Regions from separate parts of the Thiocapsa sp. C2-2m genome, predicted to be linked through region 3. Evidence: predicted binding sites of a transcription regulator. Region 3 holds the regulator's gene; each other region holds the start of a gene.
The links. Region 3 encodes sigma-54, which starts transcription at its own class of promoters, with help from an activator protein. Its sites were predicted from a motif close to TGGCANGNTNCNTGCTT; they were not measured.

Region 1: glnA (glutamate--ammonia ligase) is a predicted target of sigma-54. The motif match lies at 4,056-4,072, and genes of this name have one in related genera.
Region 2: AADX97_RS17920 (TorF family putative porin) is a predicted target of sigma-54. The motif match lies at 4,573-4,589, and genes of this name have one in related genera.

The regions. Positions count from the first base shown of each region.
Region 1 covers NZ_JBBWVD010000009.1:97,113-107,665, forward strand. Annotated here, with positions in the region: gene ntrC (nitrogen regulation protein NR(I)) at 1-500, opposite strand, end outside; gene glnL (nitrogen regulation protein NR(II)) at 493-1,575, opposite strand; gene AADX97_RS08785 (DUF4124 domain-containing protein) at 1,793-2,323, opposite strand; gene glnA (glutamate--ammonia ligase) at 2,418-3,821, opposite strand; gene AADX97_RS08795 (cation diffusion facilitator family transporter) at 4,309-5,463, opposite strand; gene glyQ (glycine--tRNA ligase subunit alpha) at 5,704-6,609, shown strand; gene glyS (glycine--tRNA ligase subunit beta) at 6,622-8,712, shown strand; gene gmhB (D-glycero-beta-D-manno-heptose 1,7-bisphosphate 7-phosphatase) at 8,950-9,495, shown strand; gene AADX97_RS08815 (lysophospholipid acyltransferase family protein) at 9,539-10,264, shown strand; gene gyrB (DNA topoisomerase (ATP-hydrolyzing) subunit B) at 10,367-10,553, opposite strand, start outside.
Region 2 covers NZ_JBBWVD010000023.1:55,125-65,677, reverse strand. Annotated here, with positions in the region: gene speE (polyamine aminopropyltransferase) at 1-377, shown strand, start outside; gene AADX97_RS17935 (ammonium transporter) at 585-1,844, opposite strand; gene AADX97_RS17930 (ammonium transporter) at 1,912-3,249, opposite strand; gene AADX97_RS17925 (P-II family nitrogen regulator) at 3,273-3,611, opposite strand; gene AADX97_RS17920 (TorF family putative porin) at 3,689-4,471, opposite strand; gene AADX97_RS17915 (accessory factor UbiK family protein) at 4,882-5,148, shown strand; gene AADX97_RS17910 (YifB family Mg chelatase-like AAA ATPase) at 5,171-6,694, shown strand; gene AADX97_RS17905 (ATP-binding cassette domain-containing protein) at 6,896-8,803, shown strand; gene AADX97_RS17900 (glycogen/starch/alpha-glucan phosphorylase) at 8,953-10,553, shown strand, end outside.
Region 3 covers NZ_JBBWVD010000012.1:50,528-61,080, forward strand. Annotated here, with positions in the region: gene AADX97_RS11080 (phosphomannomutase) at 1-696, shown strand, start outside; gene ptsP (phosphoenolpyruvate--protein phosphotransferase) at 1,135-2,877, opposite strand; gene AADX97_RS11090 (HPr family phosphocarrier protein) at 2,874-3,143, opposite strand; gene AADX97_RS11095 (PTS sugar transporter subunit IIA) at 3,140-3,547, opposite strand; gene rapZ (RNase adapter RapZ) at 3,544-4,413, opposite strand; gene hprK (HPr(Ser) kinase/phosphatase) at 4,470-5,432, opposite strand; gene AADX97_RS11110 (PTS sugar transporter subunit IIA) at 5,455-5,904, opposite strand; gene hpf (ribosome hibernation-promoting factor, HPF/YfiA family) at 6,218-6,553, opposite strand; gene AADX97_RS11120 (RNA polymerase factor sigma-54) at 6,584-8,068, opposite strand; gene lptB (LPS export ABC transporter ATP-binding protein) at 8,250-9,002, opposite strand; gene lptA (lipopolysaccharide transport periplasmic protein LptA) at 9,091-9,612, opposite strand; gene lptC (LPS export ABC transporter periplasmic protein LptC) at 9,609-10,235, opposite strand; gene kdsC (3-deoxy-manno-octulosonate-8-phosphatase KdsC) at 10,232-10,553, opposite strand, start outside.

The DNA of each region.
Region 1 (10,553 bases), on a different contig from region 3:
TTGATCAGAACCGTGATGTTCGAGCGCGCAAGTCGGCCGATCGCCCGAAAGACCTCCTGCATGGCCGGGGCCTCGCCGATGATATCCGGCGCCTTGGTCACCACGATCTCTTCGGGGCGCTCTTCGCGACCGCGCCGGCAAGCCCGGTTGACCTGCCCGACAGCCTCGTCGAGATCGAATGGTTTGGGAAGATACTCAAACGCACCGCCATGAAAGGCCGACACCGCACTGTCGAGGTCGGAATGTGCGGTCATGATGATCACGGGCAGTCCGGGATAGCGGGCCGAGACCTGTCGCAGAAGATCCAACCCATCGATCCCGGGCATGCGGATATCGGTCAGAATGACATCGGGCTGCTCGCGCTGGAGCGCCTCCATGACACCGACCCCGTTTGAGAAACAGGTCACGTGCATCTCGGCCTTGCGCAACGCGCGCTCGAGCACCCACCGGATGGACCTGTCGTCGTCGATGACCCAGATCATGGGCTCGCGACTATTCATAGGCCGTCTCCAGCGGCAGATAGACGTAAAACGTGGTCTCGCCGGGTCGACTCTCGCACTCGATGAGGCCTCCGTGTTGGTTGATCAGTTCTTGGGCGATGGGTAGGCCCAGCCCGGTACCGCCTTGACGGCCCGAGACCATCGGAAAGAAGATCCGATCCTCGATCTCCTGCGGGATTCCAGGTCCGTTGTCACGGATTTGGGCCTGCAGCACAAGGCGATGGCGACGGTTTCCGATCGTGAATTGACGCAGAACGCGCGTGCGCAGCTCGATACGGCCGTTTATTCCGGCCGCAGCGGCGGCGTTGCGCGCGAGGTTCAAAAATGCCTGGATCAAGCGATCTTGATCGGCCATGAAATCCGGAATACTCGGATCATAGTCACGCCGCACGCGCGGGCCCGTCGGCGATTCCGCAAGGATGAGGCCACGGACATGCTCGAGAACATTGTGGATATTGACGAAGGCCCGGCGCGGCAAGCGACTGGGGCCGACCATGCGGTTGACCAGGTCTTGGAGCCGGTCGGCCTCGTCGATAATGATCCGCGTGTATTCTCGCAGTCCGGGGTCGGGAAGCTCCTGCTCGAGCAACTGCGCGGCGCCGCGTAGTCCGCCGAGCGGGTTCTTGATTTCGTGCGCCAAACCGCGGATCAGTGCCTGGGTTGCCTGATGTTGAGAAAGCAGATGTTCCTCCCGGGTGATCCGAAGTTGCCGGTCGACCTGCGCGAGCTCGACGAGCACTTGATCGTTTGCATCGAAATGATGCATCGGTAGGACGGTGCAGTTGACCGTCTTGGTGCGCCCGTCGCTCGCAATGACATTGATCTCACGTTCGGTAAAGGGGTGGCGCGAATCTAAGGCAGCTTTCAGACGCTCTTCAACCTGATGGTCGGGGCAAGGAAGGATGTCTAAGGCATGGTGGCCAATCATGTGTCGTGCACTGATCTCGAAGAGCATCTCGGCAGCTGGATTGAGATACAGGAGCCGTAACTCCTTGTCGAATAGTAGGACAGCCGTGTTCAAGTGATCGAGAATCGTCCTCTCTAGGGCCGGCTTCGGGGCTGGCGGAATACTCATGATTTCTCATCCGAACGGCTGACAAGCTCGCGTGTGGCCGAGGCCGCACGCGAAGACGGAGGGTTCGACATCGACGATCGGGCTGCGTGATGCCCTATGAAGGCAAATGGCGCAACACCTGGAATCGGGCCGGCATATCTCTACCGAGAATATGCAAAATGCGTACCCTCACGGCGCGACCGGTGTCGATCGGGAAAGCCGCTGCAATAACGAGAGCTTAGGGCAAAACCCCAGGGGAAGCGGACTGACGCAGTTCAAGGGCAATCAACGGGGTCGTGGCGACAACGGTGCCGAGCGCATCCAGCACGCGCGCTTGGATGCGGTGCGCTTCGAATCCGACCCCCTGGATTTGAAAACGCATCGATCCCGCCTCGACAGCGACCGCACGATCGTCGAGCACCAGGTCGAGACGATGCCCTTCGAGCAGCGGCGGCTCCAAGCGCAACTGGACTTCAAGTGTGTCGGTCGGCTGAATCAGGACAGCTCCGGCGGTTGGTGTCAGGATGTCGAAGGCAGCATAGGATCCGAGAAACGGGTCATCGCCCGAGCGCGCCGCGCCATCGGAGGTTGAGTCGTCGGCTGGATCATCCACTGGACCGGCGTTGGGAACAATGCGCTGTGCGCCCGCATCCGGAGGTCGTCGATCCGAGAAGTTGATGCGCCCCTCGGCGTCGACCCAGCGAAAAATCTCCGCGCTTGATGCTTGTGGCGCGATCAAAACGAGGGCGACGAATAGGTGTTTGATCATGGCCAAAGGATAGTCGACCCGGATTTCGGGCTCAACCTGAAATGGAAGAGGCCCCTCGCGGGGCCCCGTCGGCACGCTTGAGAGTGCCCCGACTCTAGAGACTATAGTACATGTCGAACTCGACCGGGTGCGTGGTCATGCGGATGCGCGTGACCTCTCCCATCTTCAGAGCAATATAAGCATCGATCAAATCGTCGGAAAAGACGCCGCCGGCAGTGAGATACTCCCTGTCCTGGTCGAGGCAGTCCAAGGCCATATCCAAGGAATGACAAACCGTCGGGATGGCCTTGGCCTCCTCGTGCGGCAGATCATAGAGATCTTTATCCATGGCATCGCCAGGGTGGATCTTGTTCTGGATGCCGTCGAGACCGGCCATCATCATCGCGGCGAAAGCCAGATAGGGGTTGCAGGTCGAATCCGGGAAACGGACCTCGATTCGACGTCCTTTGGGACTGGCGACATAGGGAATTCGAACGGAGGCGGAGCGGTTGCGCGCCGAGTAGGCGAGCATCACAGGGGCCTCGAAGCCCGGCACCAAACGTTTGTAGGAGTTGGTGGAGGGGTTGGTCAAGGCGTTGAGAGAGCGGGCGTGCTTGATGATACCGCCGATATAATAGAGGGCGGTGTCGGACAAGCCTGCGTACTTGTCGCCGGCGAAGATGTTCTGGCCGTCCTTGCTCAGCGACTGGTGCACATGCATGCCGCTGCCGTTGTCGCCGACCAACGGCTTGGGCATGAAGGTCGCCGTCTTACCGTAGGCATGAGCGACGTTCTGAATGACGTACTTGGTGATCTGGTTCTTGTCGGCGCGCGATACGAGGGTATCGAACTGGGTGCCGATCTCGCATTGGCCCGCGGTTGCGACTTCGTGGTGATGCACCTCGACGGGTACACCCATTTCTTCGAGCGCAAGACACATGGCTGCGCGAATATCATTCAGCGAATCAACCGGCGGGACCGGGAAGTAACCGCCTTTCGTGCTCGGGCGATGCCCCATATTGCCGTCGGCGAAAACGCGCTCCGAGTTCCAGCCCGCCTCCTCGGAATCGATCTTGTAGAAGGCGCCGCTCATGTCCGCGCCCCAGCGCACATCGTCCAGGATAAAGAACTCGGGCTCCGGACCGAAGTACGCCGTGTCGGCGATGCCCGTCGACTTCAGATAGGCTTCAGCACGCTTGGCCAGGGAGCGCGGATCGCGCTCATACCCGGTCATGGTATCGGGTTCCAGGATATCGCAGCGGATGATCAGGGTGTTCTCGTCCGTGAAGGGATCCATGACGGCAGTGGAGGGTTCCGGCATCAGGACCATGTCCGACGCCTCGATTCCTTTCCAGCCTGCGATTGACGAGCCGTCGAACATCTTGCCGTCCTTGAAAAGGTCTTCGTCGACCACGCGGGAAGGCATGGAGACGTGCTGCTCCTTGCCGCGCGTGTCGGTGAAGCGAAGGTCGACGAACTTCACGTCGTTGTCCTTGATCATTTTGATCACGTCTGTCATTTGGGATTTCTCCAGCTGCTATGGGTTCGGGGGAAATATGGCCGGACAGCGTCGTAATAGGTCTGTTGCCTCCGGACGCACCGAGGCGACTGGGAGCCTAGCAGGTCGCTATTCAGGCTGCACGACTCGCGATGGGTCGGCGGGTCGCGGTGACTCGGTTTGTATGGATGTCCTCCGCGTCGAGTCGAGTCGACACCGGGGACAGCCGGTGCTGTCGATCACCTCGGGGCCACTAAGCATCTACCGAGCCAAAACATCTTTCGGGATCTCCTTATGGCTGGATCGGTGCCTGGCTATTGGTCCGGAGTACAATCAAGACGTTGTTTACATTGTGGTCTTTTGAGAGCGACGAGGGTCTCGGATTGGTCGTGGCAGCCCGAGACCAACCGACGTAGAACCGGCCGCAAGAGGATCCGCCTCGTACCACGGAATGGATGCACCTTAATGGTGCCTTGTGGAAAAAAGGCGCACCCAAATAGTGCGACAGCTAACTGAACAGGATTTGCACGTCGCGGAACGCCGGCTCGTCCTTGATCGCCGCGGCGAGCCGCTCGCGAAGAGCGTCCGCATCCGCGCCACGTCTCTGGCACGCAGCGAGCGGAAAATGCACCTCGATGTCGATCCGGCCTCGAAGATAGTGGAAGACCATCCGTTCACGCTCGTTCGCCTCTGGAATCGCCGACCAGAGCGAAGCGAGTCGGGCCAACGCCTCGGCCCTCAGCGGGAGCCCGACCGGTGGAGGATACCGATCGTCGTCTTCGGGATCGATATGCACGGTCACATCGGTGATCTCGTCGATCTCGCGCTTGAGTCGATGCTCCACCAACAGGCTGATCATATGCCCTTCGGAGACGCTGACGAGGGGATCGACCAGGACGTGCACGTCGGCCGAGACCTGTCCGGCATAGCGGCGCGTTCGCAGCATGTGGATATCACGCACGCCGCCGACCGACCGGATCGTTTCCTTGACCGCGCTCAGCCGCTCGGATTCCATCCCGGTATCGACCAACTCGTTGATGGCATCCCAGCCCAGCTCCCAACCGATCTTTGCGATCATGGTCGCGACCACGACCGCCGCGATTGCGTCCAGATAGGCCAGGCCGGCCATGGTCCCGGCAATGCCGACAAGCACGACCACCGAAGAAACGGCATCCGTTCGGTGGTGCCAAGCGTTGGCGCGCAGCAGATCCGACTTGACGCGCTTAGCATAGCCGAGTGTCCACCAGTAGAGCCATTCCTTGACCAGGATCGATGCCAGGGCTGCAAGCAGGGTCAATGGTTCCGGCTGGAGCAAGGCCGCGGGCTGAAACAACCGCTCGATGGAATCCCAGGCGATGCCGACGGCCACCGCGATGAGCAGCAAACCCAACATGAGGGTTGCAACCGTTTCGTACCGAGCGTGCCCGTATGGATGATCGTGATCGGGTCCTTGGCTGGCGCGGCGGCCGGCCAAGAGGACCAACAGATCGGACAAGAGATCCGAGAGCGAATGGATCCCGTCGGCAACGAGCGCTTGAGAGTGGCCGAACACCCCTGCGATGATCTTCACGACGGACAACACGAAATTGATCGCGGCCCCGATGACGGCCGTGTGCGTCACGGCGTGGCGGCGTTCGGCTGACGCGTCTGTGGGCGTGCGCATGGCGGGAAGAGTCAAGGTTGGGTTTGGAGGCCGGCCCGAGGCCGAGGTTTCGCGCGGTCGATGGCGCTAGGGTAACAGGCGATGGCGCGTTTTGCGCGGACGGGCGGTCGTGGCGACAGCAACCCCGGATCCACCTCGCCGATCGGAACGCATCGGCCAGCGTTGTAACTTTGGCGCGATCTCGCCGATCGGCGCTATACTGCTGGATTTTCGTCAACACTGGGCCGAAGGAGTACGATCTTGAGTCTCGATCGCGAGGATGTCTCGACCTTTCAGGGCCTCGTTTTTGCCCTCGAGCGTTACTGGGCCGAGCAGGGATGCGTCATCCTTCAGCCACTCGACATGGAGGTGGGCGCGGGAACCTTCCATCCGGCAACCTTTCTGCGATCCATCGGGCCGGAGCATTGGCGCAGCGCCTATGTCCAGCCCTCGCGTCGTCCGACCGACGGGCGTTACGGAGAGAACCCGAATCGCCTCCAGCATTACTACCAATACCAAGTCGTGCTGAAACCTTCTCCGCTCGAGATCCAGGATCTCTACCTTGACTCGCTGCGCCGACTCGGGATCGATCCGCTCGTGCATGATATCCGATTTGTCGAAGATAACTGGGAATCGCCCACCCTGGGTGCCTGGGGGCTCGGCTGGGAGGTTTGGCTCAACGGGATGGAGGTGACGCAGTTCACCTATTTCCAGCAGGTGGGGGGACTCGATTGTCGGCCGGTGACCGGAGAGATCACCTATGGCCTCGAGCGTATCGCCATGTACCTGCAAGGTGTGGAGAGCGTCTACGATCTGATCTGGAGTCAGACCCCCGCGGGCGTCGTCACCTACGGCGATGTCTATCATCAGAACGAGGTCGAGCAATCCGCCTACAACTTCGAGCACGCCGATGTCGACGCCTTGTTCAGGCAGTTCGACACCTGCGAGGCGGTGAGCGCCGCCATGGTCGAGGAGGGGCTCCCGCTGCCGGCCTACGAGCAGGTCTTGAAGGCCTCGCACACCTTCAACCTCCTGGATGCGCGCGGCGCGATCTCGGTCACCGAGCGGCAGCGGTTCATCCTGCGGGTACGCACCCTTTCGCGAGCCGTCGCCCAGGCTTATTTCGACCGCCGGGAGGCCCTCGGCTTTCCGATGCTGACCCGCTAACGGGAGACGACTGTGGACCCAACCAGTAACCTTCTGGTCGAGATCGGAACCGAAGAGCTCCCTCCGACCGCTTTGCTCGCACTCTCGAACGCCTTTGTCGCGTGTTTTCACGAGCAACTCGACGGCGCCGGCATCGGCTTCGAGACGATCGAGCCTTTCGCCTCGCCGCGTCGACTCGCCCTGTTGGTGCGCGGCATACTGACCCGGCAGCCGGATCGGGAGATTCTGCGGCGCGGACCTGCGGTTCAATCCGCGTTCGCAGCTGACGGCCAGCCGACCAAAGCGGCTTTGGGTTTCGCTGGATCTTGCGGTGTGCCGGTCGATGCACTCGCTCGCGAAGTCACCGACAAGGGCGAATGGCTGGCATTCCGAAGCACTGTGTCCGGCGCGCTCACGACCTCGCTGGTTCCGGAGTTGACCGACGCCGCACTGGCCCGGCTTCCCATTCCCAAACGCATGCGGTGGGGCGAGGGTTCGGAAGAGTTCGTGCGTCCGGTCCACTGGGTCTGCTTGGTCCTGGGGACGGAAGCGATACCGGGGCGCATTCTGGGCACCGAGGCCGGTCGCCACACGCAAGGACATCGTTTCCATCACCCCGAGCCGATCAACGTCCCCGAAGCGACGGAATACGCCGAGTTGCTGCGGTCATGCGGTTCGGTCGAGCCGGATTTCGAGCGGCGGCGCGATCTGGTTCGCAGCCAAGTCGAGGCGCTGGCTGCGGCGAAGGGTTTGCGTGCTCGGGTCGATGACGCGCTGCTCGACGAGGTCACGGCCTTGGTGGAATGGCCAAGCGCGATTTTGGGCCACTTCGATGCGGCGTATCTCGCCATTCCCCCCGAGGTTCTGATCGAGACGATGCGCTCGAACCAGAAGTACTTCCCGGTCGAGGACACCTCGGGGGCCTTGCAGGCATCCTTCATCACCGTGGCCAACATCGAGAGCCGAGATCCGGATCAGGTCCGCGCCGGCAACGAGCGCGTGATCCGTCCTCGTTTCGCTGATGCGGCCTTTTTTTGGGCCCAAGACATCAGACAGCCGTTGGAAGGATACGCCGATCGGCTCGAAACCGTCGTCTTCCAGGATCGGCTCGGCACTGTCGCCGAGAAGAGCGCCCGAGTGACACGCCTGGCACGCGATCTGGCGTCCTCGATCGGGGTCGATTCCGATCTCGCTGCCCGCGCCGCTCGACTCTCACGCTGCGACTTGGTCACCGCGATGGTCTACGAGTTTCCCGGCCTTCAGGGGACGATGGGGCGCTATTACGCCGAGCACGCGAACGAGGATCCCTGTGTCTGCGCTGCAATGGAAGAGCAGTATCTGCCGAGATTCGCAGGCGATGTCCTTCCGGCGAGCCCGTGCGGAAGGGTCCTGGCGATCGCCGATCGAATCGATACCCTGGTCGGGATCTTCGGCATCGGGTTGCGTCCCACTGGGGCCAAAGACCCTTACGGCCTAAGACGTGCGTCGATCGGCGTGCTGCGTATCCTGATCGAGACCCCCTTGGAGCTCGATCTGCGCGCGTTGATTGCTTCGGCGGCATCCGCCTATCCGGCGGGGATTCTGAGCAAGGATGTCGAGGCTGCAGCCCTGGCGTATGTGATCGATCGTTTGCGCGGCTACTACCACGAGCGCGGCGTCTCCGCCGATACGATCGAGGCGGTGCTCCACACGGGTGTCACTCTACCGACCGATCTCGATGCCCGTCTGGCGGCCGTTACGGCCTTCCGATCCATGAGCGGGTCTGCATCCCTTGCAGCGGCAAACAAGCGAATCCGCAATCTCTTGAGCAAGTCAGGGATCGACATCGGTTTCGGCTCGGTGTGTCCGGAAACCAACGGCCAACTGCTTAAAGAGCCGGCCGAGATCCGTCTTGCCGCTCGGGTCGATGAGCTGTCCTCGCTGGTCTTGCCGCTCGCCCGCTCCCGTGACTATGTCGGGGTCTTGAGTCTTCTATCCGACCTCGAAACCGATCTCGAAGCCTTTTTCGACCAAGTGATGGTCATGGTGGAGGATCCGGATATCCGCGAGAACCGCATCCGACTGCTCCGTTCCCTGGCGGGATTGTTCCTGTTGGTTGCGGATATTTCCCGTCTCCAAGAATGATCGGTGGGTCAACTAAACCGCGTTCGGAGCGACATGCGTCATTTTGCGTTTGGCCTTGGAGATGTCCTCGATCTCGGTGATGCGCGGTTTAGAATTTATTATTTTTAATACTCTAAACCGTGCCAGCTCCGAGAGCCGGCGGAGCTGGCGCGGCCAATCCACTCCAACAAATTTCGCATGCCGCACTTGGCGCGGTTTAAACAAGGGGTTGCTTCTTGATGCACGAGGGCGGCACTGATGGTTGATCGGGTCGTGATTCTGGATCGTGACGGCGTCATCAACGAGGACTCGGAGCATTTCGTCAAATCCCTCGACGAGTGGATCCCATTGCCGGGCAGCATCGATGCGATCGTGCGCCTCTCCCACGCAGGTTATCGGGTGGCGGTCGCGACGAATCAGTCCGGGTTGGCGCGCGGTCTGCTGACACCGGCGGACCTCGATGCCATGCACCACAAACTTCGGGATCTCCTGGCCGAGCAAGGAGGACGCATCGAGATGATCGTCTATTGTCCCCATGGACCCGATGATGGCTGCGGCTGCCGTAAACCTAAACCCGGCATGCTCAAGGAGATCGGGGGGCGACTCTCGGTGGACCTCGCAGGCATACCCTTTGTTGGCGACTCGCTCGGCGACATCGTTGCGGCGAGGGCTGCCGGGGCCGATCCCTGGATGGTTCGCACGGGAAAAGGGGAAGGCACACTGGCGAGCGGGTTTCCTGGCCTTGCCGGAGTCCCGGTCTACGCCGACCTCGCGTCCGTTGCCGACGCACTGCTCCATGGATAGACGAACAGTCCGGGAAGGCATGAAATCCGGTCCGAGCCGTGTGGTGAACTTGACCCGTTCGCTGCTGTACCAGGTCGTTTTGGTCGGGTCGGCCCTTGTCTACTCCACCATTCTTCTCGTTGTCAGTCCGATGGCATCGGACGAAAGGCTCGATCGCTTAGCGCAAAGTTGGGCAAAGCTCAATCTAGCCGCGTTGGCATGGATTTGCGGATTGCGTTGTCGCGTCAGTGGACTGGAGAGGTTGCCTGCCGAAACGGCGATTGTTTTAAGCAAGCATCAGTCGGCATGGGACATCCTGGCTCTGAGGGCAGTACTGCCGATTCGACAGAGCTGGGTCTTAAAACAGGAGTTGATGCGCATCCCCGTCTTCGGGGCCGGCTTGAGGCGCTTGCACTGCATTCCGATTGACCGTACTGCAGGACGTCGAGCAATTGTCGAGCTGGTGCGCGAAGGTCTGCGTAGCTTGCAGAATGGACGGTGGGTGATCGTCTTCCCGGAAGGCACGCGCACGGCACCGGGTTCTCGCCGTACGTACGCCATCGGCGGGGCCGTCCTGGCCGAGCGAAGCGGTCGACCTGTCGTACCGATCGCGCATAACGCGGGCTCCTTCTGGGGACGGCGCAGTATCGGCAAGAGACCCGGGACGATCGACTTGGTCATCGGGCCAACGATCCCGAGCGCGGGTCGAACGGCAGCCGAGATCAATGCGGCGGTCGAAGAGTGGATCGAATCGACGGTCGCCGCATTGCCTCAAGCGGATGCGGTTTAAAGTATTCAAAAATGTATCATTCTAAACCGCGTCCCCGCTAAGGGTTGTGGATGCACCAAACGTCGAGCTCACTCGAAATGGGCATCTCGCTCTGGACGCGGTTTAGATGTCGAGATTCTCGACATTGAGCGCATTGCGCTCGATAAACTCCCGCCTCGGCTCGACGTGATCGCCCATCAGGGTGGTGAAGATCTGGTCGGCACCCACGGCATCCTCGATGGTCACCCGCAACAGGCGCCGAGTCTCCGGATTCATGGTGGTATCCCAGAGCTGGTCGGGATTCATCTCG
Region 2 (10,553 bases), on a different contig from region 3:
ACCCCGTCGGGCCCGCGGTCGGTCTCTTCACCAGCGAATTCTACGCCCACTGCCGACGCGCCTTGGGCACGGGCGGCATTCTGGTTCAACAGAGCGAATCCCCCCTGTATCACATGTGCATCCTGACCGAGATGCACACCGCGATGCGCAGCGCCGGCTTCCGCAACACCGGCTCCCTCTTTTTCCCCCTACCCATCTATCCCTCCGGCTGGTGGAGCGCGACGATGGCAGGCACCGACCTGTCGGTCGGGGATTTTCGTGTCGATGACGCGGCTCGCAAAGCCTTCGACACCCTCTACTACAACGCCGAAATCCATCGCGCCGCCCTGGCTCAACCCGAATTCTTCCGGCGCGCGCTCGCCGAGATCGCCGACTGAGCCCGGTTGCTCGGGGCTTCCGACGCATCGTATGGCGGGCCGAGGTCGAGCAAGGTCCGGCGCTCCGGGGGCGCCGAACATCGAATGTTTGTTGCACGGCGTTTCAGCCGACCTTGATGGATTTCGCTGGACGCGGTGTAAATTTCGGGGGCAAAAAAATGGGGCCCGAAGGGCCCCCAAGAATTCACAACAGTGCAAAGCGGAACATCAGACGCCGCCGCGAGCCCCGACAAACTCGGGGTAGGCCTCGAGGCCGCACTCCCCGATGTCGACACCCTCGTACTCCTCTTCCTCGCTGACTCGGATACCCATGATGAGCTTGAGGATCAGCCAGACGATGAAGGAGGTCACAAAGACCCAACCCAGGATGGTCCCGAGACCGATCGCCTGAGCAGCGAAGCTAGCGTCGCTATTGGTGATGGGCACCGCCATCAGACCCCACATTCCGACCACGCCGTGCACGGAGATGGCACCGACCGGATCATCGACCCGCAGCTTGTCCATCGTGACGATCGCGAAGACGACGATCACGCCGCCGATGGCCCCGATCATGGTCGCGAGCAAGGGCGAAGGCGTCAGCGGCTCGGCCGTGATGGCGACCAGCCCGGCAAGGGCACCGTTCAAGGCCATCGTAAGATCGGCTTTGCCGAACAGCAGCCGTGCCGTGATCAGACCGAAGATGGTTCCGCCGGCCGCTGACATGTTGGTGTTGACGAAGACCGCCGCCACCGCATTGGCATCCTCGATGTTGGAGATGACCAGCTGCGACCCGCCGTTGAAGCCAAACCACCCAAGCCAGAGGATGAAGGTACCGAGCGTGGCGATCGGCATATTCGCTCCAGGGATGGCGTTGATGGATCCGTCTTTCCCGTATTTGCCCTTACGCGCACCCAGCAGAAGAACACCTGCAAGCGCGGCCGAGGCGCCTGCCAAATGAACGAGTCCGGAGCCTGCGAAGTCGAGAAATCCGAGCTCGTCGAGGAAACCGCCGCCCCATTTCCAATAACCCTGCATCGGGTAGATGAATCCGGTCATCACCACCGCAAAGAGCAGGAAGGCCCAGAGCTTCATCCGCTCGGCCACGGCACCGGAAACAATCGACATGGCGGTGGCCACGAAGACAACCTGGAAGAAGAAGTCGGCCATCGAGGAGTAGTAAGTTTCACCGTCGCTGCCCAGGACATCTTCGACGCTGTTGTCGCCGCCGAACATGAAGCCCCAATCGATAACGGGGATAAAGCCGTTTCCGTCGGCCGGATACATGATTCCGTAGCCCACCAGCATGTACATGATCGAGGCGACCGCGAAGAGTGCGATGTTCTTGGTCAGGATTTCGGCGGTGTTCTTGGCGCGGACCATCCCGGCCTCGAGCATTGCGAAGCCGGCGGCCATCCACATGACCAGTGCGCCGGAGATGAGAAAATAGAAGGTATCGAGCGCGTAGCTCAACTCGGTAATTGCTTCCACGAGAGGATCTCCAAGAGGTTCGAGGCGAGGCAGGGCCGAGGCGGACGGATCCGCCTCGGCTGGCGGCTTACAGGATGTAACCGCGCTCGCCGTGCTGGGAAAGATCGAGGCCTTCGGTTTCCTGCTCCTCGCTGACACGCAGACCGATGACCAGATCGACCAGCTTGAGGATGAGGTAAGTCAGGATGACGGTGTAGACCAAGGTGAAGAGAACTCCCTTGATCTGGATCCACACCTGCCCGAGCATCGTCATCCCCTCGACTAGGCCGGCCCCGCCGAGTGCGGCCGAGACGAAGACGCCGGTCAGGATGGCGCCGACGATCCCCCCAACCGCATGGACACCGAAGACATCAAGCGAGTCGTCGTAGCCCAAGACCCGTTTAAGCTTGGTCGAAGCAAAGAAACAGATCATGCCCGAGGCGGCACCGATGGCGAGAGCACCGAGCGGACCGGCCGTTCCGGCAGCAGGCGTGATTGCGACGAGTCCGGCGACGGCGCCGGTCGCGATTCCCAGTACGCTCGGCTTGCCGTGCGTCACCCACTCGGAAAACATCCAGGCGAGTGCCGCGGCCGCCGTGGCGACCTGAGTCACCAGCATCGCCATTCCGGCACTCTCGTTTGCCGCGAGCGCGCTGCCGGCATTAAAGCCGAACCAGCCCACCCAAAGCATCGAGGCACCCAGCAGGGTGTAGCCCAGGTTGTGCGGAGGCATGGCCGTGTGCGGATAGCCCCGACGCTTGCCCAAGACCAAGGCGGTCACGAGACCCGCGATGCCGGCATTGATATGCACCACCGTACCGCCGGCGAAATCCAGAACGCCCCAGTCCCACATCAGCGCCCCGTCACCGCCCCAAACCATATGGGCAATCGGCAGATAGACGATGGTGAACCAGATCGCCATAAACCAGAGCAACGCAGAGAACTTCATACGTTCGGCGAAGGCACCGACGATCAGAGCCGGGGTAATGATGGCGAAGGTCATCTGAAAGGTGGCGAAAACAGTCTCGGGTATCGCGGCCGTCAGACTCTCGCGTGTCACCCCACCGAGCAGAACCTTGTCCAGCCCACCGATGAAGGTATTGATATTGATGGCACCCTGCTCCATGCCCTGCGTCGAAAACGCCAGACTGTAGCCATAGAGGACCCAGAGAATTGTCATGAGAGCGGCTATGGCAAAACATTGCATCAAAATCGATAGCACGTTCTTCGCTCGAACCATGCCGCCGTAGAAGAGCGCCAAACCCGGGATCGTCATGAATAGAACAAGTGCAGTCGCGGTCAGTATCCAGGCTGTGTCGCCGCTGTTCAGAACAGGGACCTCCTCGGCAAACGCCAGTGCAGGCGTCAACAGCAACAGAGCCGTCAGGGCCGGAAAGGCCAGTTGTCGCGGTTCCAAAATGTGCATCGTTGCGATCCTCTCGACGACCACTAGAGTGCGTCCGATCCGGTCTCGCCGGTGCGAATGCGGATGACTTGTAGGAGATCGAAGACGAAGATCTTCCCGTCGCCGATCTTGCCGGTCCGCGCCGCGCTGCTGATGGCCTCGATGACCTTCTCGACCATCGCGTCGTCCACGGCGATCTCCACCTTGATCTTGGGGAGAAAATCCACGACATACTCGGCGCCGCGGTAGAGCTCCGTGTGTCCTTTCTGGCGACCGAAGCCCTTGACCTCGATGACCGTTATACCGGATACGCCGATGTCCCCGAGTGCCTCGCGGACGTCGTCCAGCTTGAACGGCTTGATGATGGCTGCAACCAGTTTCATTGCAATGAAGCTCCTGTAGAGGCCAAGGCTTGAGCCTTGGCCGAGGGATTGGAATGGCGAGTACGAAGCGGGATGATTTAGAATTCCTTCAACCAGCCGACCCAGAACTGCGGGTCGTCGTCGTAGGTATCGCGTCCGACTTGATCGTAATTCAAGCTGAAGGTGCCGAAATCACCGGCCTCGCGGCTGACCGTCAGGCCCCAATGACCATAGTCGTTGCCGCCGTCGTTGTAATCGAAATCATAGTAGCCGCCGCGAACACCGAGCCCGAAATCGTAGGGCAGCGCAAACTCGAGGCCGGCGTAGTAGTACCAGTCACCTTCGACAAAGAGCGCTTCGCCGGAAGGAACGCCGGGCGCATCGTCGGCCTGACCCCAAACCGTGTAGGCCAATCCGAGCGTGAGCCACTTCCAGGTCGCGCTGCCGCCGAGTTCGGCGAAGTCGAGGTCCTTGCCATCGGGATATGCGTAGTAGATGGCGTTGACGTCGAAGCTGAGATCGTCGTTGATGGCCTTGCTGAAGCCCAAATAACCGTCGAGCTCATAGCCGGGCGAGCTGGAGGTTTCCACGACATCGAACGTCTTCTCATCGAAGTCGACCTCGTACTCGACACCGTCGCCGAAATCGACGTTGGAGATCCAAGCGCCTGCATAGAAACCACTGCTGTGCTCGTAGTCGACCCCGCCTTGAACGGCCGGGCTGTCGTCCGTCTGCGTCACGCCGCGGAAAATGTAATTGCTGACCACGCCGATATTGGCGCTGAAGTTATGCGTCTCGTCGGCCGCGGCGATCTGGAAGGTACCGGCGCTCATGGCGAGCGCCCCAAGCGCGAAAACGGTTCCGATGCGTCCTATTGTCATTGCTGTATGCCTCTCGATGATGCGGGCTTGCTTGTCGAGGTTGGAAGAAGACCGGCCGGTGCCCGAGTGACCTCGCCGGTTGTGACGTTGTGATGTCGATAAGGCATAAAGCGCGCCACATCTTGGCGCCCCACTGGAAAGAGGTATTTCGGCATCATGTGACAAAGACACAACAGCACACCGCACCAAGGCGACGCATAGGCGGGCACCGGGAAGAACGGCCGCACCATAAAGATGCAACGCTGCGGCCTTCGATTGAATGCCGGCCCACTTGCCCGCCTAGCCGTCCTATAATGGCGGCTGAGTCGGCTAACAATGGCTCTCGCGACAATGGATTCGCCGCGGGATCGGCACTCGCATCCACGTTGGACCTACGGGTCAAGCACAGACCGCAGCACAGAGGACACCCCATGTTGGAACCAAAACAGCTCGACGATCTCGCCCAGCGCCTCGCATCGGCGATGCCGAAGGGTATCCAGATGTTGCAGGAAGACATCGGCCGCAATCTCCGAGCCTCGCTCGAATCCGGCCTGGAGAAGCTCGACCTGGTCACCCGCGAGGAGTTCGACGTCCAATCCGCGGTCCTGGCGCGCAGCCGCGAGAAACTGGCGGTGCTCGAGGCGCGCATCGCCGAGCTGGAGCGTGCGCCGGCACCCGGGCAAACAGGGGCGGATTGAGGTCCCGATACCGAGCAGGGGCATGGCCCTCTGTATCCTGCACAGTCGTGCGCGGGTCGGCATTCATGCCCCCGCCGTTACGGTCGAGGTCCATCTATCCGGAGGTCTGCCCTATCTATCGATGGTCGGACTGCCCGAGATGGCGGTCAAAGAGAGCAAGGACCGCGTGCGCGGCGCCTTGTTGAACGGCCGGTTCCAGTTTCCGATCGGCCGGGTCACCATCAATCTTGCACCGGCCGACCTTCCCAAGGAGGGCGGACGCTTCGATCTGCCGATCGCGCTCGGCATCCTCGGCGCGTCCGGCCAGATCGTCACCGAGCGGCTGGATCGCTACGAATGGATCGGCGAGCTGGCGCTCTCGGGCGGGTTACGCCCGGTCAACGGCGTCCTGCCCGTCGCGGTGGCGGCACGCGAGGCGGGTCGGGAGCTGATCCTGCCGGCCGAGAATGCCGCCGAGGCGTCGCTGGTCTCCGGACTCGAGATCCGACCGGCGCGGCACCTGATGGAGGTATGCGAGCATCTGAACGGGACGCGCGTGCTGCCGACATTCGTTGCGGGCGAGCGCGTTTTCGTCGAGCCCGTCTATCCCGATCTCGCGGAGGTCAGGGGTCAGGAGCATGCGAAGCGGGCCCTGGAGATCGCTGCCGCGGGTGGCCACAGCCTGCTCTTGATCGGCCCGCCCGGCACCGGAAAGTCGATGTTGGCGAACCGGCTCCCCGGACTCTTACCGCCGTTGAGCGAGTACGAGGCGCTGGAGGCGGCGGCGATCCGCTCGGTGAGCGATCGCGACCTGTTCGACCCGGCGCGCTGGCGCGAGCGTCCGTTTCGCTCGCCGCACCACACGGCATCCGGCGTCGCGTTGGTGGGCGGGGGCAGCAACCCGCGCCCCGGCGAGATCTCGCTGGCGCACCAAGGGGTCTTGTTTCTCGACGAGCTGCCCGAGTTCGACCGCAAGGTACTGGAGGTCTTGCGCGAGCCCTTGGAGTCCGGTCATATCGACATCTCGCGGGCTGCGCGACAGGCACGTTTCCCGGCCCGATTCCAGTTGGTCGCCGCGATGAATCCCTGTCCCTGCGGCTATCTCGGTGACAACAGCGGGCGCTGTCGGTGTACCCTTGACCAGGTGGGACGCTATCGCGGACGGATCTCGGGACCGCTGCTGGACCGCATCGACATGCACGTCGAGGTTCCTCGGCTGGACCTCTCTCGGCTCGGCGAATCCGCGTCGGAGAAGCGGGAGACGACAGCGCTTGTGCGACAGCGAGTTGGCGCCGCGCGCGCCCGCCAAATCGCGCGGGCGGGTAAGGCCAATCATGTCCTCGGACCTGCCGAGATCGAGCGCGACTGCGCCCTGGAGCCCGACGGGCAACGCATGATCCAGCAAGCGATCACCCGTCTGGCCCTATCGGCGCGGGCCTACCACCGCATCCTGAAGGTGGCCCGAACGATTGCGGATCTCGACGGTCTCGCGCTGATCGAGCAGCGACATCTCGGCGAGGCAATCGGTTACCGTCGGCTCGACCGCGGCAATCCGTCACCCACCTAAACCGCGTCCAGAGCGCCATGCGTCATTTTCGTGATGTATTCAGTCTTGGGGACTTCACCACCCTTGGTGGAGACGCGATTTAATATTCCTATTTTTTCAAAATTTTAAACCGCGCCAGCTCCAACAATCCTCAAGTCTGCCGGGGCCGGTCGCATCCAAGAACATCAGATACCGCGCTGGGCGCGGTTTAGACTCGACACCATGCTCCAGCTCCAATCACTCAGCCTGCGCCGCGGCCCGCACCTCTTGATCGAGGGCGGCGACGTCACCGTCTATCCGGGTCAAAAGGTCGGGTTGGTCGGCTACAACGGCTGCGGCAAGTCGAGCCTCTTCGCGCTGCTGCTCGGGCATCTCCACGCCGACGCCGGTCAAGCGACGATCCCGGCCGGCTGGGAGGTCGCCCATGTCGCCCAGCACACCCCGGACAGCGAGGGCGCGGCGATCGACTTCGTGCTCGACGGCGACGCCGAGATGCGCCGCATCCAGGCCGAGCTGGCAAGGGCCGAGGCGGCCGGCGACGGACTGCAGCAGGGCGAGCTGCTGGGGCGGCTGGAGGCGATCGACGCCTACGGGGCGGAAAGCCGTGCGGCGCGACTTCTGCATGGGCTCGGCTTCGCACCCGGCGACGAGCACCGCTCGGTCAATAGTTATTCGGGCGGTTGGCGGATGCGTCTCGCCTTGGCGCGCACCTTGATGTGCCGCTCGGACCTCCTGCTGCTCGACGAGCCGACCAACCACCTTGACCTCGACGCCGTGATCTGGCTGGAAGGCTGGTTGAAGGCGTATCCGGGAACGCTCCTGCTGATCTCGCACGACCGCGACTTCCTCGACGCCGTGACCGGGCATATCCTGCACCTCGACCATCAACACCTGACCCTCTACGCGGGAAACTACTCCGCCTTCGAGCGCCAGCGCGCCGAGCGGCTCGCCCAGCAACAGGCCGCGAGCGAGCGCCAACAGCGCGAGATCGCGCACATGCGCAGCTTCGTCGAGCGCTTCCGGGCCAAGGCGACGAAGGCGCGTCAAGCGCAAAGCCGCCTGAAGGCGCTCGAGCGCATGGAGCTGATCGCGCCGGCCCACGTGGACTCGCCCTTTCGCTTCGCGTTCGCGCCGGCCGAAAACCTGCCGCGCCCGCTCTTGCGCCTGGACGAGATCGCGGCCGGCTACGGCGCAAGGCCCATCATCGAGGGGGTTGGACTCAGCCTCAACCCCGGGGATCGCATCGGACTGCTCGGGCGCAACGGGGCCGGTAAATCCACCTTCATCAAGGTCCTGGCCGGCGAGCTGACCCCCTCGAACGGGCGTCTGGAACGCGCTCAAGCCCTGAAGATCGGCTATTTCGCCCAACACCAGGTCCACCAGTTGCGTCTGGACGACAGCCCGCTCGGCCATCTTCGTCGCCAGGATCCTGGCGCGACCGAGCAGACCCTGCGCAGCTATCTGGGCGGATTCGGCTTCGAAGGCGATCGCGCACTCGGTCCGGTCGGCCCGCTCTCGGGCGGCGAGAAGGCGCGGCTGGTGCTTGCACTGCTCATCCGCCAGCGGCCCAATCTGCTGCTGCTCGACGAGCCGACGAACCATCTGGACCTCGAGATGCGGCATGCCTTGACCGAGGCGCTCCAAGACTTCGACGGCGCCTTGGTGCTGGTCTCCCATGACCGTCACCTGCTGCGGGTCACCGCCGACACGCTGCTCCTGGTCGACGCCGGTGCGGTGCGAGCGTTCGACGGAGATCTGGACGATTACCCCGCCTGGCTGGCCAACAACGACCCGAATCGCGGCTCCGCGGCGACGCGCCCGACCGGGGCGCCGTCGGTCGCCGCAACCGACGGCGGCGACCGCAAGCAGCAGCGTCGTCAGGCGGCGCAATCGCGTCAGACACTCCAGCCGTTGCGACAGCAGGAGAGAACGCTGGAGAAACGCATGGAAACACTGACGGCCCGCCGCGCAGTACTCGAGCAGGCACTCGCCGATCCGGACCTGTACGCCCCGGAGGCCAAGGTGGGATTGCTCGCGCTGCTCGAAGAGCAACGGCGGGTCTGCGCCGACCTGGAAGCCACGGAGGAGGCCTGGCTTGAGGTCAACGAGGCGATAGACCAGGCTCGATAGTTGCATGATTGACCCGACGAGACCGTCAAGGAGACCTTACACTCAGCGACCGATCCCGCTCGACCGAGCTGTTCATGCCTCTCGCGCCCGACGCGATTCGACACCTCGGCTCAAGCTCAACCCCAACCGATCAAGGATCCAGCGGCACCATGTCACCGTTCAAAAACATCATCAGTGCCCGACCGAACGAGCAATTCTTCGACCTCCCCCCTCTGCCGATGACACCGGAGGGTATCGCACGCGATTTTCAGCACTACTACGCCTACACCTTCGGGCGGGATCGCGACTGCCAGTCCGCCTACTATCCCTACAAGGCGCTCGCGATCGCCTTGCGCGACCGCCTCATGGAGCGATGGAAAAGCACCCGACACGCCTATGAAGAGGCCGATTGCAAACGCACCTATTATGTGTCGCTCGAGTTCCTGATGGGGCGCACCCTCTCCAACGCGATGCTCAATCTCGGGATCAGCGACGCGGCCTCGAAGGGGCTCTACGACCTGGGTGTCGCACTGGAAGAGATCGCCGGCAACGAGCCCGACGCCGGATTGGGCAACGGCGGCCTCGGCCGGCTCGCGGCCTGCTTTCTCGATTCCTGCGCCACACTGCAGCTTCCCGTCAGGGGCTACGGACTGCACTACGAGTACGGGATGTTTCGGCAACTGATCGAGAACGGCAACCAGATCGAGGAGCCCGATCACTGGGTACGCGACGGCAACCCATGGGAGTTGGAGCGCCCCGAGTTCACCCAACGCATCCAGTTCGGCGGCCACACCGAGACCCACAAGGGCAACGACGGTCGCGCCGTCGTGCGCTGGGTCAGTACCAACGACGTACTCGCCGTCCCCTACGATATCCCGATCCCCGGTTATCGCAACGGCACCATCAACACCCTGCGGATGTGGAAGGCCGCTGCGACCGACGAGTTCAATCTCGGCGAGTTCAACTCGGGCAGTTATCCCGAATCGGTCGCGCAGAAGAACGCCGCCGAGCACATCACCATGGTGCTCTACCCCAACGATGCCAGCGAAAACGGCAAGGAGCTACGCCTGCGTCAGCAGTTCTTCCTCGCCAGCGCCAGTATCAAGGACGTGCTGCGCGACTGGATCCGTCTGCACGGAGAGGATTTCAGCAGCTTCGCCGAGAAGAACTGCTTCCAGCTCAACGACACGCACCCGGCCGTTTCGGTTGCCGAGCTGATGCGTCAGCTCATGGACGATCATGGGCTCGAATGGACGCAGGCTTGGGCCATCACCCGCAAAACCATGGCCTACACCAACCACACCTTGCTGCCCGAGGCGCTCGAACGCTGGCCCGTGCGGCTGTTCGAGCGGCTGCTCCCGCGCATTCTGCAGATCATCTACGAGATCAATGCCCGTTTTCTCGCCGAAGTGGCAACCCGCTGGCCGGGCGACAACGACCGCCAAAGACGCATGTCGCTGATCGAAGAAGGTTACGAGTCACAGGTCCGGATGGCCTACCTGGCGATCGTCGGGAGCTTCTCGGTCAACGGGGTCGCCGGTCTGCACTCCCAGCTGCTCGTCGAGGGTCTGTTCCGCGACTTCTACGAGCTCTGGCCCGATAAATTCAACAACAAGACCAACGGCGTGACCCCTCGCCGCTGGCTTGCGATGTGCAATCCCGGGCTGCGCGAGCTCCTCAACGAGACGATCGGCACCGAATGGATGCGTGATCTAGGCCAGCTCGAACGCCTTGTGCCTTACGCCGAAAACGCCGACTTCCGCGCGCGCTG
Region 3 (10,553 bases):
GGCGACGAGACGGGAGACTGGTTGCGCGGGGACATCGCCGGGATCTTGTGCGCGCGCCAACTCGGCGCCCGCGGGGTGGTGACGCCCGTGAGCAGCAACACGGCGGTCGAGCGATCCGGTTGCTTCGAGACGGTGCTGCGCACCCGGATCGGATCGCCCTTCGTTATCGAAGGGATGCAGAACCTCATCGACCGAGGCATGGACCGCGTGGTCGGCTACGAGGCGAACGGCGGCTTCCTGATCGCCACCGACATCGAGCAGGACGGCCGAATCCTGCCGGCCTTGCCGACCCGCGATGCGGTCTTGGTCGCGATCGCCATCCTGCGCGCCGCAGTCGAGCAGGGAAAACCCGTGTCTGCCCTGTCCGCCGATCTCCCGCGTCGCTTCACGTGGAGCGATCGTCTGAAGGATTTCCCGACCGAGATCGCTCGGGAGCGTCTTGCCGAGATCCATCGCGGCGATCCCGCCCGAGACAAGGCCGCCGCACAGGCCATCTTCGGCGCCGCATTCGGTTCGGTCGCCGATCTGGATGTCACCGATGGCCTGAGGATTACCTTCGTAAGCGGCGAGATCGCGCACCTGCGCCCGTCGGGCAACGCGCCCGAGCTGCGCGCCTATACCGAGGCCGACAGTCCGGAGCGCGCGGAGGAGATGAATCGGATCTGCATGGAGATCCTCTCGCGCTGGCGTGCTTAAACCGCGTTCGGCATGGCCCGCGCTCGTCGGCGGGTCGGTGCGGCCTCGCAGCAGCCCACAGCCGTCGGCGCGACGCGGTTTAAGGAATTTTGGAAATGATTCAAGAACAGCCGATAGCCGTAGGATGGGTAGAGCACAGCGAAACCCATCCTCCACGCGCCAACGCCCCGCTTGCGGCACCGACAGACCACAGCGAAATCCATTCTGTCCGCGCCAAGGTCATCCGATCGAAACCCGGAAGCGCGGCGCTTTGGAGGATGGGTTTCACTATCGCTCTACCCATCCTACGCGTGAATCAAGGTGTTCACCTTGCTTCTGCATCGTCTCTTAGATTTTCCTTTTCTTAAACCGCGTCAGGGATAAGGCCTTTGGTGGCCTCAAGGGTGCCGTTTTCAGGCCGAGATTGATGTAGACCGTCGGACGCGGTTTAAGCGCGGTTTAAGCGGCGTTGAGCTCGTCGATCAGGCCCCCCGGGTCCGTGTCGTCGAGGCGGGCATAGAGTGCTTCGGTGCGGCGTTGTAAATCGCGTGTGTCGGCCTGCAGCACGAGCTCTTTAACATCCAGGATGGCGCCCGGCTGCATGCTGAATTCGCGTAGGCCCATTCCGAGCAGCAGGCGGGTGAAGCGCGGATCGCCTGCCATCTCGCCGCACATGCTGACCGGTCGGTTCAACTCGCGCGCGGCCTCGATGGTCATGCGCACCAACCGCAGGATCGCCGGGTGGGTGGGGTCGAACAGGTAGTTGACGCCGTCGTCGAGTCGGTCGATCGCAAGGGTGTACTGGATCAGGTCGTTGGTGCCGATCGACAGGAAATCCAGGCGGCGCGCGAGCGCGCGAGCGCAGAGGGCTGCCGCGGGGACCTCGATCATGGCGCCGATCGGGAGTCGCGGGTCGTAGTCGAGACCGTCAAGGTCGAGTTGACCTTTGATCTGCCGGATCAGCGCGAGAACCGTATCGACCTCGTGGACGTTGGAGACGAGCGGAAGCATCAGGCGGATCGGGCCGATCGCGGAGGCACGCAGGATCGCGCGCAGCTGCGGCCGGAAGAGATCGGGCTCCTTCAGGCAGAGTCGGATCGCGCGTAGTCCGAGCGCCGGGTTCGAGACCCCGGGGCCCGGCTCGAGCAGGGTATCGACGCGTTTGTCGACGCCTAGATCGAGTGTGCGGATGGTCACGGGGATCCCGCCGAGCCCGGCGACGATCTCGGCATAGCTCGCCAGATGCTCCTCCTCGTCGGGGAGATCCCGGCGATTCATGTAGAGGAACTCGGTGCGATAGAGACCGACCCCGCTGGCCCCATTGGCCTTCGCAAGCGCCACGTCCTCGGGGAGCTCGAGATTCGCGAGGAGACCGATCTCAACCCCGTCGCGCGTGACGGACGCTCGTCCGACCAGACCGCGCAGGCGCACCTGACGGGCCTCCGCCGCGCGCAGGCGGTCGCGGAAAAAGTCCAGCGTCAGCGGATCGGCATCGGCAAGGACGGTGCCGGTCTCGCCGTCGACCAAGATGAGCTCGCCTTGGCGCAGATAGCGGGTGATGTTGTGGATGCCCATCACGGCGGGTACCCCGAGGCTACGCGCCAGGATCGCCGTGTGGGACATGGGCCCACCGAACTCGGTCACGAATGCGACCGCGCCGCGATGACGCAGTAGAATCGCATCCGCGGGCGTGATATCGCGCGCCACCACGACCCGACCTTCCAGATCCTGCGCCGAGGGCTCGTCGTGCTCGACCGCGCCCTGCAGAAAGGTCTGAATCTGCTGAACGACATGCTCGACGTCGTCGCGGCGGGTGCGCAGATAGGGGTCGTCCATCTCGTCGAAGACCCGCACCAGGGTGTCGCGTTGCCGTTGCAGCGCCCACTCGGCATTGCAGAGCTGCTCGGCGACGATGCGGCGCACCTCATCGACCAAGGCGGCGTCTTCGAGCATCAGCAGGTGCGTGTCGATGAACTCGGCGATGTTGAGCGGCGTGTGGCGCGGGATCTGGTTGCGCACGGCCTTCAGGGCCTGGCGCGCTGCCGTGACCGCCAGGTCCAGTCGCTCGATCTCGGCGGCGACTTGGTCGGCCTCGATCGAGGATTGTAAGACGGTACTGCCGCCGCGCCCGTCCACGAAGGCAGGTCCGAGTGCCAGCGAGCGGCTCGTCGAGATGCCGATCCCCTGAAAGGCGGTGGTCATTCCGACTCTCCGAAGCGATTGCCGATCAACGCCTCGATCGCCGCCATGGCGGCATCCTCGTCCTCGCCGGTGGCCTCGACCCTGATCCGGGTGCCCTGACTCGCGGCCAGCATCATCACGCCCATGATGCTTTTACCGTTGACGCTCTGACCGCGCCGCTCGATCTCCACATGGCTGACGAACCGTCCGGCACATTGCACGAGCTTGGCCGCCGCGCGCGCATGCAGACCGAGCTTATTGAGGATCTCAATCTCTTTGCGAATCATGCACGGTCGTCTCTTCGGGGGCAGAGCAAGACGCCGTCGCGCCCGCCCTGCAGCGCCTTCTCGGCCACGGCATCCAGGTCGAGCGAGGCGTAGGTCAGAGCGCGCAACAACATGGGTAGATTCAGGCCGGCGATGACGCTCAACCGCTCGTGGATCGCGAGCAGCGATACCGCGACGTTGGCCGGTGTCGAGCCGTAGAGATCCGTCAGGATCAGGACGCCCTCGCCCGCGTCCAAGCGCTCCAAGCACTCGGCGGCTTGCGCCGTCAGGATCTCGCAAGGCACGTCGTTGACGACATCCATCGCCTCGACCCCCGGCGGACGTCCGCCGAGAATCGCCGTCGCGACCCGCAGCAGGTCCGCGCCGAACGGCTGATGGGTGATCATCAGGAGCCCGACGCTCAAGGCAGATCCCGATGCCGCACCATCACCTGATGGCCGTCGGACTCGAAATGATGCCGCAGGGATTCGGTCATATAGACCGAGCGGTGCTGCCCGCCCGTGCAGCCGATCGCAATCGTCAGATAGCTGCGTCCGTCCGTCTCGAAGCTGGGGATCCAGCGATCGAAGAACCCCTGGATGTCGGCGCGCATTCGGCAAAAGGCTCCCGCGGAATCGAGAAATTCCATCACGGGGCGATCGCGCCCGGTCAAGCGCCGAAGCTCGGGTTGCCAATGTGGATTGGGCAGGCTGCGCAGGTCGAAGACGAAGTCAACATCGTGCGGGACCCCGTGCTTGAAGCCGAAGGACTGAAGCAGGATGGATACCTTCGGCGAGTCGCCGCCGACCAAGCGGCTGCGCACCAGATCGCGCAGCTCGTGGACATTGGTCAGGGTCGTGTCGATACGAATGTCCGCGCAGCTTCGAATCGGCTCGAGGAGTTGGCGCTCGAGCGCGATCGCCTCCGGCAGCGAGCGGTCGCCGCGGGTCAAGGGGTGCTTGCGACGGGTCTCGCTAAAGCGCTTGATCAGGGTTTCGGTCTGGGCGTCGAGGAAGAGGACATCGCAGCCGATGCCGCGCGCGCGTGCCGAGCGAACCAGCTCGGGAAGGTGTCGGAGCTCTTCCGGGCCGCTGCTCGGGCTGGTGCGGGCGTCGATGCCGACCGCCGTCTTCATGAAGGCGTCGTCGAGCCCCTCGTGCAGTCCGAGGGCCAGATCCTGCAGCAGGAAGAGCGGCAGGTTGTCGATGCAGTAAAAACCCACGTCTTCCAGGGTATGGAGTGCGACGCTCTTGCCCGAGCCGGAGAGGCCGCTGAGGATGACGAGCCTCATCGGCTTGCCGACGGACTGAGGCGGTTCAAGCACCTGCTCCTCTGCCGGTGGTTGCATCATGACGGTGATCTCGGCGGGTCGGGTCGATCGATGCTGATGGCACGGGCCTGGCGGTCGACGAAGTCGACGCCGGCATCGTATCCGCGAATGCGTAAAATCTGGTGTCGTACGGCCGCCTCCACCAGGATCGCCAGATTGCGACCGGGTGCGACCGGCATCGTGATCTTGGGGACGGCGACCCCGAGGATGGTGCGGACCGAGAGACTGCCGCTGAGGCGATCGATGCACTCGAGCTGCTGTTGGTCGAGCGGCTGGAGATCGATAATGAGATTCAGCGTCTTGCTGCGCACGACGGCGCCCTCGCCGAACATGGCGCGGATGTTGAGAATCCCCAAGCCACGGACCTCGAGAAAATCACGCAGCGCCTCGGGACAGGTGCCCTCCAGGGTCTCCGGGGCAATGCGTGCGAAACGCGGCGCGTCGTCGGCGATGAGGCGATGGCCACGCGCGATCAGATCGAGCGCCAGCTCGCTTTTGCCGACGGCCGGATCGCCCACTAGGAGGACGCCCATGCCCAAGACCTCGATGAAGACGCCGTGCACCGTGCGGCGCTCGGCGAGCGCATGGGTAAGGAAATAACGCAGATGATTGATCAGCTCCTCGTCGCCCAGGGAGGAGCCGAGCAGCGGCGTGTGTGTCCGCTCGGCGGCCTCGCGGAAGGCAAACTCCGGATCAATGCCGTCGGAGAAGATGACGGCGGCCGGATGATCCGAGAAGAGCTTGTCCACGGTCTCGCCGAAGGCGGTCCGGCCCAGATCCGCCAGGTAGAGGATCTCGGCGTGTCCGATGACCTGCAGGCGATTGGGGTGGATGCAGTTCAGGGAGCCGATCAACGACTGCCGGGAGCGTCCCGGATCGTCGCCGCGCAGCGGGCGCGCGGTCGCCGGCTCCGGCGTGATCCAGCGCAGCTTGAGCCGGGGTCCGGTCTGGTCGATCAGGGATTGCAGGCTGTCGATCATCGCTGGCGGCCCGTCTCGACCGCTAGGTGGCCTTCAGAAGGTCCAGAATGACCGCGGGCGAGTCGGCATCGCGCAGTCGTGACCGCGTTGCGGACTCGCTGAAGCGACCCGCCAGATAGGCGAGCAGTTGGAGGTGCTCCTCGGTCGCGGTCTCCGGAACCAAGAGCGCGAAGGCGAGATCGACCGGCTCGCCGTCGGCCGCGTCGTAATCCACCCCACGCGTGGTTTGCACGAAAGCGCCGATGACGTGCGAGACATCTTTGACCCGCGCGTGCGGTAGGGCGACGCCGTGGCCTAGACCGGTGCTTCCGAGCCGTTCCCGCTCGAGAAGGCGCTCGAAGACAGTCTCCGTGCTCAAGCGTGGGTGGTCGTTGGCAAGCAGCTCGGCAAGGGTCTCGAGCAAGCGCTTCTTGCTGGCAATCTCAAGCCCTTGACCGATCCGGGCCTCGTTGATCAGTGCGGGGCTGAGCATCGGTATCGGCTCCCGTGCGCCGCTGGTAAGCGGCACTTCGGCTGGCTTCTGGATCGCTGTCCGCACGGCGATGGCGGGCGAAGGTGTCTGCTCATGGATCCTGAATATCGTGGTTAGTGTTTAGTGGTTAGTGGCTAGAAACAAATTCTTGAACTGTGCCGTCACGACCGGAACGCCAAAAAAGCGGCGCGTATTGGGTCTGTCCTCGGATGCTCCGGTCGGGGCCGTCGATTGCGTCTGCCGACCCCGTGCCGGATCCCGTTCGTTAAATGCCTTCGACGGGCAGGAGCGCCCCTCGGAGGTCTCGGGTACGTCAGATCCGATCGGGCTCTTCGCCCTCGCTGATCTTCGGGTTCGCGCCGCGATGATCGCTCTTCTTCTCCTTGTGGCGCAGCACTTGGCGATCGAGTTTGTCGATCAGTCCGTCGATCGCGGCATACATGTCCTCGTGGACAGAGTCGGCAAAGACTTTGTTGCCGTTGATATGCAGAGTGGCCTCCGCCTTTTGGGCAAGCTTTTCAACGCTCAGAACGACATGAGCGTTGATGACGTGGTCGAAGTGCCGCGCAAGGCGCTCGAACTTCGTGTCGACGTAGCCTTTCAGCGCGTCGGTGACGTCGATGTGATGACCCGTCAGGTTGATCTGCATCTGTTGACTCCTTATGGTTCAAACGGCCTGTTAATCCAGGCGCTTGCGCTCGTTCGAGGGTGGAACCCCCATGGCCTCGCGGTACTTGGCGACAGTTCGCCGCGCGACGTTGATCCCCTGATCGGCAAGCTCCTGTGCGATCTTGCTGTCGCTCATGGGCTTTTTCGCGGACTCGGCGGCGATCAGCTTGCGGATCAGGGCGCGAATCGCGGTCGACGAGCATTCCCCGCCGGAAGCGGTGTTGACGTGCGAGGAAAAGAAATACTTGAACTCGAAGCTCCCCCGCGGCGTATGCATGAATTTCTGTGTGGTTACTCGAGATACGGTCGACTCGTGCAGCTCCAATGCCTCGGCGACATCGCGCAGAACCATCGGCTTCATCGCCTCGTCCCCGTGCTCGAAGAATTCCTGCTGCATCTCGACGATCTTCGCGCCGACGCGCAGCACCGTGTCGTTGCGGCTGGCCAGGCTCTTGATGAACCAGCGTGCCTCCTGCAAATGGCTCTTCAAGGTGACGCCGTCCGCGCTTTGATCGGCGCGCCGGATCAGGCGCGCATAGTCGGCGTTCACTCTGAGTTTAGGCATCGACTCGGGATTTAGCTCGACCGACCATCGGCCCTCGCGTTTGCGCACGAAGATATCCGGGACGACATACTGGGCCGGCGTGCCGGCGATCAGGCTTCCGGGGCGCGGATTGAGCCGACGGATCAACGTCAGCGCACCGGCAACGGTCTCCTCGGGTTCCTTCAACTGACGCACCAGGGAGGCGACGTCGCGCTTGGCCAGATACTCGAACCCGTCGCGGCAGATCGCCGTCGCAGCGCTCCGACATGGCGTTTGGGGGGGCAGCTGACTCAGTTGGATCAGCAGACATTCCGCAAGGTTGCGGGCACCCACGCCCGGCGGGTCGAAGGACTGAATGCGGTGAACGACCGCCTCCACTTCCTCTGCACTGATCTCGGGATGGTCGATGGTCAGGAGCAGCTCGTCGACATCGATGCGCAGATAGCCGTCGGCGTCGATCGAATCGATGACCGCTTGGGCGATCATGTTGTCGCGCTCGCTCAGCCTGCAGAGGTTGAGCTGCCACGCGAGGTGGTCGAGCAGTGTCTGAGGGCGGCTCTGCTGGGCAAAGGGATCGTAATCCGAACCGTCGTCCGAGCCGTGCGACGTGCTCGGCAAGTAGGAATCGAAGACATCGGTCCAGAGCGTGTCGACCGGCAGCTCCTCGGGCATCTCGTTGGATTCGGCGTGAATCTCGCGGTCGACGGCTTGCTCGACCGAACCCCGCGGTGTTTCGATATCTTCGCTTTGGATCGTGCCCGTCTGCTGCTCCTCGCCGGCGTTGAAGCGGTCCGCGTCGTCGCCTTCCTCCAACATCAGGTTGGTATCCAGCGCCTCCTGAATCTCCTTCTGAAGCTCCAGGGTCGAGAGCTGCAACAGACGGATCGCCTGCTGCAACTGAGGCGTCATGGTCAGGTGCTGGCCGAGCCGAAGCTGGATGGATTGCTTCATGGATCGCGGATGCGCTTCTCGAGGTGTTCGATCAGGTGGCCGCCATGGCCCATGCTGCTCGATTCTAGCCGTTTCAGTCCGGTGAAGGCGTCATCAGCCGTGGCAGGATCCCATCTTACACCCAACATCTCGGAAAGAGCAGCCAACCGATGCACGTGCCGATGCGCATGCGGGCTCGCCCCTACATGGAAAAATCCGCGCCAAGGTAGACATCGCGGACCTGCTGATCGGCCAGAAGCTGCGCCGGGGTGCCCGCCGCGATGACGCACCCCGAGCTGATGATGTAGCCTCGATCACAGATATCGAGCGTCTCGCGCACGTTGTGATCGGTGATCAGCACGCCGATCCCGCGATCGCGCAGATGCGAGACAATGGCCTTGATGTCGCCGACGGCGATAGGGTCGACCCCGGCGAAGGGCTCGTCGAGCAGCATCACCAGGGGGTCGACCGCGAGCGCGCGTGCGATCTCGAGGCGCCGTCGCTCCCCGCCCGAGAGGCTGAGCGCGAGCGATCCGCCGACATGGGCGATCCCGAGCTCTTCGAGCAGGCGCTCGCAGCGCAGGTTGCGATCAGCCCGAGAAAGGTCGCCGCGCGCCTCCAGGATGGCGAGGATGTTGTCGCGCGCGCTGAGCTTGCGAAACACCGAGGGTTCCTGTGCCAGATAGCTCAGGCCGGCGCGTGCGCGCGCATGCATGGGTTTTAGGGTGATGTCCTGCCCGCTCAGCGCGATACGGCCCTCGTCCGCGGGAATGAGGCCGACGATTAGATAGAAGCAGGTGGTCTTGCCCGCCCCGTTCGGTCCGAGCAGGCCCACGACCTCGCCGGCGTCCACGCCGACGCTCACATCGCGTAAAACTTGACGGCCGCGATAGCTCTTCTTCAGATGCTCCGCGCGCAACGTGCTGGACCGGCTACCCGAAACAAGGTCGTTCATCTGAACCGCGCTGGCTCCGAGGCTATTGGCGGCATCCGAAATGCGCTCCCGCATCGACCCCGGTGATTGCCTCCGGCGCGGTTCAGTTTCATTCCTCCTCCGGCGTGATGGTGATCTTGACCCGTCCGCCGCCCCCCGCACGGAAATGGGCGCGGGCGCGATCATAGACGATGCGCTCGCTCGCGACGCGGTCGGCTCCCTGAATCAGCAAGGCGTCCTCGATGAGGGTGAGCTCGTCCTTGTCGGCGTCGTATTCCATGCGCCTGGCGAAGGCCAGGACCTCGCCCTCGTCGTTGTCGAGGAGCTGTTTGAAGCTGGCCGGCGCGCCGAGTGCGATAATAAAGCGCGGGCGGCGGTCGTCGCGATGGTAAACGGTCACATGATCGCCGAGAAGCCGCATGCTCCCCTGGTCGACTTGGACATTGCCGACATAAATACTGGTGTTCTCCGCCTCCAGGACCTCGACATCGTCTGCTTCGATCAGGATGGGTTGGCTCGCATCGTCCTCGAGCGCCGCCGCCGTGGCGCACGCGAGGGTGATGACGCAGGCCAGGGTCGCGGCCAGGGCGGAGCCCCGGCGCTGACGGTCGTAGAATCCTCTGTCGCTCATGGCTCCTCGATCTGCTCGGGTGCGATAAAGATATGTGCGCGTCCGTCGAACTGGGCACGCACGGGCTCGTCGTACCAGAGGCGCATCCCGGTCGCGGTCAGCCGATCCAACGCGCTGTTGACTTGGACCGGTCGATCGGTTTCGGCGAAGGCCTGTTTGTGCCAGATGCGCATCAGCTCGGTCTCCATCCGGGTGGCGGGCCGACTCGCGTCACCCTTGCGCTCAAGCTCCACGGCGCCCTCGAGACGGACCTCTTCGCCGCCGGGGAGGACCAGGCCGCTATTCGCGCGTGCGCGCCAGGGCTCGGCTTCGGTCTCGCCTTCACGCTGAAAGAGTGTCATGCGCGGGCGATCCAGCTCCGAGAGATCCTCCTCGACATACTGGCGCAGCTCCTCGGCGATCAAGCGCCGGCTCGGTTTGCCCGTGTCGTCGGTCTCGACAGCGGTGAAGCGTGCAACGACATAATCCGGGAGCCGCGCACGCTCGACCTCGGGTGCGGCCGGCTCGGGTTCGGGGCGCAGCTGCCACCATCCCAACAGTCCGGAGCCGACGAAGAAGGCGGCGAGCATCCACTGCCGTGAGGACCAGATCGGCAGGTCGCTGACCCGAAGTCGTCCGCTCATGGCGTGCCGGAGACGATCCGCGCCCAGGTTCCCTGCGCCTCCATGACGAGCTCGCAGACCTCGCGCGCGGCCCCGCGACCGCCGCGCGCTTGGGTACAGAGATGGGCGTGGCCGCGCACCAAATGGTGCGCGTCTGCGACCGCGATGGCGAGCCCGACCCGACGCATGATCGGCAGATCCATCAGATCGTCTCCGACATAGGCGATGGCCTCGTCGTCGAGAGACAGGTCGCGTTTGAGCGTCTCGTAGGCCGGAAGCTTGTCGCGACAGCCCTGGAAAAGGTGCTCTACGCCCAGACTTTGCATGCGGATGCTCACC